DNA from 2 places in the Pantoea sp. SYBGC1 genome. Region 1 is predicted to be linked to the other one. Evidence: predicted binding sites of a transcription regulator. Region 1 holds the regulator's gene; the other holds the start of a gene.

What was found. Region 1 encodes LexA, which represses DNA repair genes until DNA is damaged. Its sites were predicted from a motif close to TNCTGTATGTACATACAGNA; they were not measured.
Region 2: umuD (translesion error-prone DNA polymerase V autoproteolytic subunit) is a predicted target of LexA. The motif match lies at 2,157-2,176, and genes of this name have one in related genera.

The regions. Positions count from the first base shown of each region.
Region 1 is NZ_JBXUNM010000010.1:61,001-64,595, forward strand. It holds gene plsB (glycerol-3-phosphate 1-O-acyltransferase PlsB) at 1-1,203, opposite strand, end outside; gene AC2CF9_RS15220 (diacylglycerol kinase) at 1,331-1,699, shown strand; gene lexA (transcriptional repressor LexA) at 1,805-2,419, shown strand; gene dinF (MATE family efflux transporter DinF) at 2,549-3,595, shown strand, end outside.
Region 2 is NZ_JBXUNM010000001.1:813,445-817,039, reverse strand. It holds gene AC2CF9_RS03880 (glycosyltransferase family 2 protein) at 1-641, opposite strand, end outside; gene AC2CF9_RS03875 (GtrA family protein) at 638-1,000, opposite strand; gene AC2CF9_RS03870 (four-helix bundle copper-binding protein) at 1,590-1,916, opposite strand; gene umuD (translesion error-prone DNA polymerase V autoproteolytic subunit) at 2,197-2,619, shown strand; gene umuC (translesion error-prone DNA polymerase V subunit UmuC) at 2,620-3,595, shown strand, end outside.

The DNA of each region.
Region 1 (3,595 bases):
GCCGGTTTTAGGATCGAGCAGGCGGCCAGTACGCGAGCGTCCGCCCTCAACAAAGTACTCAACCGAGTAACCGCGGCTGAACAGCTCGCCCAGATATTCGCGGAATACGGTGGAGTAGAGTTTATTGCCCTTAAAGGTACGGCGAATAAAGAAGGCCCCCAGCCGGCGGAAAATGGGGCCGGCTGGCCAGAAGTTGAGATTGATACCGGCAGCGATGTGCGGCGGCACCAGCCCCTGATGATAAAGCACGTAGGAGAGCAGCAGGTAATCCATATGGCTGCGATGGCAAGGCACATAGACTATTTCATGTCCATCCTGCGCCAGCTGACGCACGCGCTCGCCGCCGTTGACGCTTATGCCCTGATAGAGGCGGCTCCAGAGCCAGCCCATAATGCGGTCGGTAACGCGAATCGCCTCATACGAGAAGTCTGCCGCGATCTCTTCCATCATCTCAACGGCATTTTGCTGCGCTTTTTCATGCGAAATCTTTTTGCTGCGCGCTTCATCTTCAACCGCTTTTTCAATCGCTTTCGACTGCAGCAGCTTGTTGAACAGATCCTGACGGGCGGGCAGGCTGGGTCCTACCGCAGCCAGACGCTGGCGGGCAAAGTGAATACGCGCCACGCGCGCCAGCTTCTGTGCAATCGACTTATCCGTGCCGTGTTCGGTCGCCATCTGGCGCAGCGAGACGGTGGAAGAGAAGCGGACGAAGCTGTCGCGGCCGTGCCAGAGAATGGCGAAAAACTTCTGTACGCCATTCAGTACGCGCAGATGCGGCGTAGGCTCGCCCTGAATTTCACGCCCTGGCGCACGGCCAAACATCACCGCCACCGGCAGCATCTGGACATCCAGCTGCGGGTTATTACGATGCAGATCCAGATAGTCGTGAAACAGTTTCACTGACTCCGGGTTCGCCACGTAGTAAGGAAAGACACGCGGGCCATCATGGATAAACACATGACGCGGCAGCAGCGTGCCGTCAATCTCCAGCGGCGCGAGCGGATCGGGCAGATCAAGCCGCAGACACTGGTTACGCAATGTAAGCAGGTCCGCCTTTGAATCATAAGGCAAAACATACATCACGGGACGGGTGGGATCGATACCGTGCTCCGAAACCGGATCGGTCGGTATGACCTTACTTTTTACCAAAATAGAGAGTGGTAAATTCAATAATTTGTAATAGAGTTTACGCCAACCTGACATAGACAACTTGAAGCCTCTTGTTAGCAAAGCGCGGCAAGCATACCAGAAAGTGCAGCGAAGATCTGTGGCTGTGCCATCGCACGCTGCGCACTCATTGACGCCAAAATTACTCAAGGGTTCCCTATTCATGGCAAATAACGTTACCGGCCTGCTACGTATCATCAAAGCGGCGGGCTACTCCTGGCAGGGCATTCGCGCGGCCTGGCAACATGAAGCGGCCTTTCGTCAGGAGGCCGTTGCAGCGGTGATTGCGGTGGTCGTCGCCTGCTGGCTGGATGTGGACGCAGTGACGCGCGTGCTGCTGATTGGTTCGGTGATACTGGTGGTGGTAGTGGAAATCCTCAACAGCGCGATTGAGGCGGTGGTCGACAGAATCGGCCAGGAGCGTCATCCGCTGGCGGGCCGCGCCAAGGATATGGGTTCTGCCGCCGTGCTGCTGACGATCCTTCTCGCGCTGTTTGTCTGGATCACGCTGCTCTGGCCGCGCGCATATTAAGGCCGCCCGTACCGAGATATCGCTGATTTTTGCCGCAGCTGCGGTTTTCATTTCGCCAATACCTGTATATACTCACAGCGACTGTATAAACAACCAGGGGGCGGGATGAAAGCGTTAACCAGCAGGCAGCAGCAGGTCTATGACCTGATTCGCGACCATATTAATTCAACCGGCATGCCGCCAACGCGTGCTGAAATTGCTTCACAGCTGGGCTTCCGCTCACCCAATGCGGCTGAAGAGCACCTGAAAGCGCTGGCGCGTAAAGGAGTCATTGAGATTGTCTCTGGCGCCTCGCGCGGCATTCGCTTGCTGATGGAAGAAGAGACAAGCGGCGGACTGCCGCTGATCGGGCGTGTCGCTGCCGGCGAGCCGCTGCTGGCTCAGGAGCACATCGAGACCCACTATCAGGTCGATGCTAACCTGTTCAAGCCGAGCGCGGATTTTCTGCTGCGCGTTAGCGGCATGTCGATGAAAGATATCGGAATTATGGATGGCGATCTGCTTGCCGTGCATAAAACCCAGGATGTGCGTAATGGCCAGGTCGTGGTAGCGCGCATTGATGACGAAGTCACCGTAAAACGCTGGAAAAAGCAGGGTGCTATCGTGCATCTGCTGCCGGAAAACAGCGATTTTCAGCCTATCGAAGTGGATACGCGCCAGCAGTCTCTGACCGTTGAAGGTCTGGCTGTCGGTATTGTCCGCACCGGTGAATGGCTGTAATACCTGGTTAGCCCCCCCGCTGCGGTCTGTGCCTGCACAGGCCGCGGTCTGCTATATTACCCCTCTGCTTCCAACCGTGGCGCCGTGCAGCTGCATGAGGCGCGTTGCCCGCAATAACAGGACTGGCTGATGCCGCTGTTTACCTCTTCTGATCGCACGCTCTGGCGCCTGGCGCTGCCCATGATCCTCTCTAATATCAGCGTACCGCTGCTGGGCATTGTGGATACGGCTATCATTGGCCACCTCGACAGCCCGGTTTACCTCGGCGGCGTAGCCGTGGGCGCAACGGCCACCAGCTTTGTCTTTATGCTGCTGCTCTTTTTGCGCATGAGCACCACTGGCCTGACGGCGCAGGCGTTCGGCGCCGGCAATAAGCCAGCGCTGGCGCGCGCGCTGATCCAGCCGATGCTGATTGCGCTGGCGGCAGGCGTGCTGTTCATTGTGCTACGAACGCCGGTCAGCGAGCTGGCAGCCGCGCTGATGGGCGGCAGCGAGGCGGTGCAGCAGCAGGCGCAAACCTTTATCGCTATCCGCTGGCTCAGCGCGCCTGCCACGCTGGCAAACCTGGTGATCCTCGGCTGGCTGCTCGGCGTACAGTATGCGCGCGCGCCGATGGTGCTGCTTATCACCGGCAACGTCGTGAATATCCTGCTCGATCTGCTGTTTGTTCTGCAGTGGCACTGGGGCGTGGCGGGCGCCGCAGCGGCCACCGCCGTCGCGGACTATGTGACGCTGGCCGTGGGGGTTTGGATGGTGGCGCGGGTGCTGGCGCTGCGCGGCATATCATTATCGCTGCTTAAAGCCAGCTGGCGCGGCGACGCCGCGCGCCTGTTCCGGCTTAACCGCGACATCATGCTGCGTTCGCTGCTGCTGCAGCTCTGTTTCGCCTCGCTGACGCTGCTGGGCGCGCGACTCGGCGCTGACGTGGTTGCGGTCAATGCGGTATTGCTGATGTTCCTGACTTTTACCGCCTATGCGCTGGATGGTTTTGCGTATGCGGTGGAAGCCTGCTCCGGTGAGGCGACCGGCGCAGGCGATCGCAGCCGGCTGCGGCTGATTTGGTATGCCGCCTGCCGGCAGGCGGGCATTGTGGCGCTGCTGTTCGCTGTGATTTACGCCCTCTGCGGCCCGGCAATTGTTGCGCTGCTGACCTCAATTGAGTCGCTGCGTGAGGCG
Region 2 (3,595 bases), on a different contig from region 1:
TCCAGAGCCAGATTCCACAGCTTCCAGCCATTAAACTTTGATGTGCCGGCCACGCGCTCAGCCCGGGTGTATTCAACCACATCTACACGGCCGCCTACCCAGGACAGGATACCTTTCATAAACAGGTTGCGCTCCGGAAGGAGTTTGATGTGCTCGACCGTTTCACGCGACATGAGGCGGAAGTCACCAACATTCTCTTCAATCGTTGGCGAGCTGATTTTGTTATGCAGGCGATAGAACCACTCCGCTGTTTTCCGCTTCATATGCCCGTCTGTACTGCGATCTGCACGCTTCGCCAGTACCACATCAGCTCCTGCCCGCCAGCGCTCAATCAGCTGTGGTATGACATTGATCGGATCCTGCAGATCAACATCAATCGGGATAACCGCATCACCAGTTGCATGCTCCAGGCCAGCGAACAGTGCTGGTTCCTTACCAAAATTGCGCGTAAATGAGAGCGCTTTAACCAGAGGATCTGACACCGCCAGGGCATTGATAATTGCCTCAGTTCCGTCTTTGCTGCCGTCATTAATAAACACGATTTCTATCTCATGCGCGGTGAGTTCCCGGCGTACTTCCTGATAGAAAATAGGTATCGCGTCTTCTTCATTAAAAACGGGGACTACAAGGGATATCTTCATTTTGCTTCCCTGAAAACGATGTATTTTGAATAGATGAAGCCACAGAACAGGCTTATCGCGGAGAAAACTACCAGGGTAATCAGTGGCGACAATCCCGACTTATCCGCCGCCCAGCCGACAGCAGAGGCCAGAGAGCCCATAAAGGCGACATAAATCATGTAGCGGAGGGTTGTTGTCTCAGAGTTGAACGTCCAGCGGGCATTTGCAAAAAATGAGAACGTTACTGCCACGCAAAAGGCGCCGAAGTTAGCAAGCGACTGAGTAGCATCAGAGGTGCAGAGGATCAGATAAAAGACTGCCCAGTGGATAGCGGTGTTCAGTACGCCGATACTGAGATAGCGCGAAAATAGTTTGAGCATAACGTTTAGCTTAAGTTAAGAGTTGCACGATCTTATACATCGTGAAACAGACTGCAACCCTTTAGGAACAATCGCATAAAAAAAGCTTTGGTAACAGGGTAATCACAACAGCGCCACTAAGCGTGAACCATCAGGCCTGCCCAGTGGCTACGCCTGCTACACAGAAGCGTTGAAGCGCGTTAACTGACACGTCGCATCCAGAACGGTGAAGCAGCTACTCAGGCCGGGTAGCATGAATCACCGCAGCCTGACAACAGAAAAACGAAAGAGAGTGCGCCATTAAATTTGGCCGTTGCACTACAGAAAATAATCAGCGGGATATGATACGTATATAAGATAAACAGTGTCTTTCTTTTCGATATATAGAACAGCGTGATGTGACTTTTATGGAAAGCAGGATAGCGAACAATTAAAAAATAATGCCTGCACATCTTTAAGCCAATAGCCTGTGCTGGACATGGATTTTAAAGCTGAGACTCATCCTTTCTGATTACACAATAAAAAGCTTAACGTTACCGCTGTTTCTTCAGGAAAACACAATGCACTGTAGATTAAAACCCGCCGGTAAGCGGGTTTTCAGGCTTTGCCATTACGCGGCCATCTGACGGCACAGTTCTGCACAGTGATGACAGGCTTTTGCGCATGCCTGGCAGTGATCGTGCTGATGCTGGCCGCACTCATCGCCGCATTTCTGGCAGATCTCAGCACACAGCTGGCAGAGCGCGGGGGCAAATTCGCTCTTCAGCGTCATAAATTGTGCCGCGAGACGACAGATATTCGCGCACTGCATATCCATGCGAATGCACTCGCGCATCATCTCCAGGTTTTCCTCTTTAAGGCATGAAGCGGCACAGTTATCACAGGCGGCTGCACACAGGTAGCAGGCTTCAAGGCACTGTTTGTATTGATCCAGCATATCTTCTCCTTAGTCAGGGTTACCTGTTAAGCCTGGAAAAAATATCCGATTATGCAAATTGCGAATACGTTAATAATTTTTTCAGCACTGCGCTTATTTTATGATTCTGCCCGCGCGCCAGATAGCCAGCTGCGTGAACATTCATCGATTAACGCCTGTAATTCACTCAATTTGTCTTATCCGCTCAGGCTTTACAAAAACATCAGGCGTATTTGCTTGATCGTTTACGGGATCTGCTATTACTGTATTTATATACAGTAATCATTTTGAGACCATGGATATGGAGCTTTTACACCCGGCGGACATCCGCGCCATCCTTGAATTACCGCTTTACGTCAGCCGCGTTCCGTGCGGTTTTCCTTCGCCGGCTCAGGATTACGTTGAGCAGCGAATCGACCTGAACAGGCTGCTGGTGCAGCATCCCAGCGCGACATATTTCATTAAGGTCAGCGGTGACTCAATGATTGAAGGGGGCATCAACGACGGCGATATGCTGGTGGTAGACAGCTCAATCAAAGCCGGACACGGTGATGTGGTAGTTGCTTCAGTTTGTGGCGAATTTACGGTTAAGCAGCTTATGCTGCGCCCGTTCCTGCATCTCAGGCCCATGAATGCGGCGCACGCGATCATTGCGATTGAGGACGCCGATCAGTTTGAGATTTTTGGTGTGGTCAGACACGCCATCAAGACGATAGGCCCGTAAATGTTTGCGCTGGTGGACGTTAACGCGTTCTATGCGTCGTGTGAAAAGATATTCCGGCCAGATTTGAAAGACGAGCCGGTTGTGGTGCTGAGTAACAACGATGGCTGCGTGATCGCCCGGTCGGCTGAGGCCAGAAAGCTGGGTATCAAAATGGGCGCGCCCTATTTTAAAATGAAAGATGAACTGACGCGGCACAATGTGCGGGTGTTCAGCTCGAACTATGCGCTCTATGCCGATATGAGTGACCGGGTCATGACCACGCTGGAGGAGATGGCAACCGCCGTTGAAATCTACTCGATTGATGAAGCGTTCATGGATCTGACCGGTTTCGGACGTTATAAGCCGCTGGAAGCGTATGGCAGAGAGATCCAGCAGCGGATATACCGGGAAATGCATCTGCTGACCGGAGTGGGTATTGCTCAGACTAAAACGCTGGCAAAACTGGCTAACTATGCGGCCAAAAAGTGGACCAAAACCGGCGGGGTGGTGGATCTGTCGGATGCAGAGCGACAGCGCAAGCTTATGGCGCTGGTGCCGGTAGAGGAGGTATGGGGCGTGGGCGGCCGGATCAGTAAAAAGCTGAACGCCATGGGCGTGATGACGGCTAAAGATCTGGCTGACCAGAGTCCCTGGGTTATCCGCAAACACTTCAGCGTGGTGCTGGAGCGGACGGTCAGGGAGCTGCGCGGTGAATCCTGCCTGGAGCTGGAAGCGTTAGCGCCTGACAAACAGCAGATAGTGTGCTCGCGCTCTTTCGGCTCACGCATCACTGATTATCGCGATATGCGCGAGGCTATCTGCAACTTTGCGGTGCGGGCCGCAGAGAAGCTGAGAGCAGAGCGCCAGTACTGCCGGCAGATAGCGGTGTTTATCCGTACCAGTCCGCACGCCGGCGATGAGATATTTTACGGCAATCAGGCGCTCGGCAGGCTGGCGATCCCGACCAGCGACAGCCGGGATATTATCCGTGTCGCGA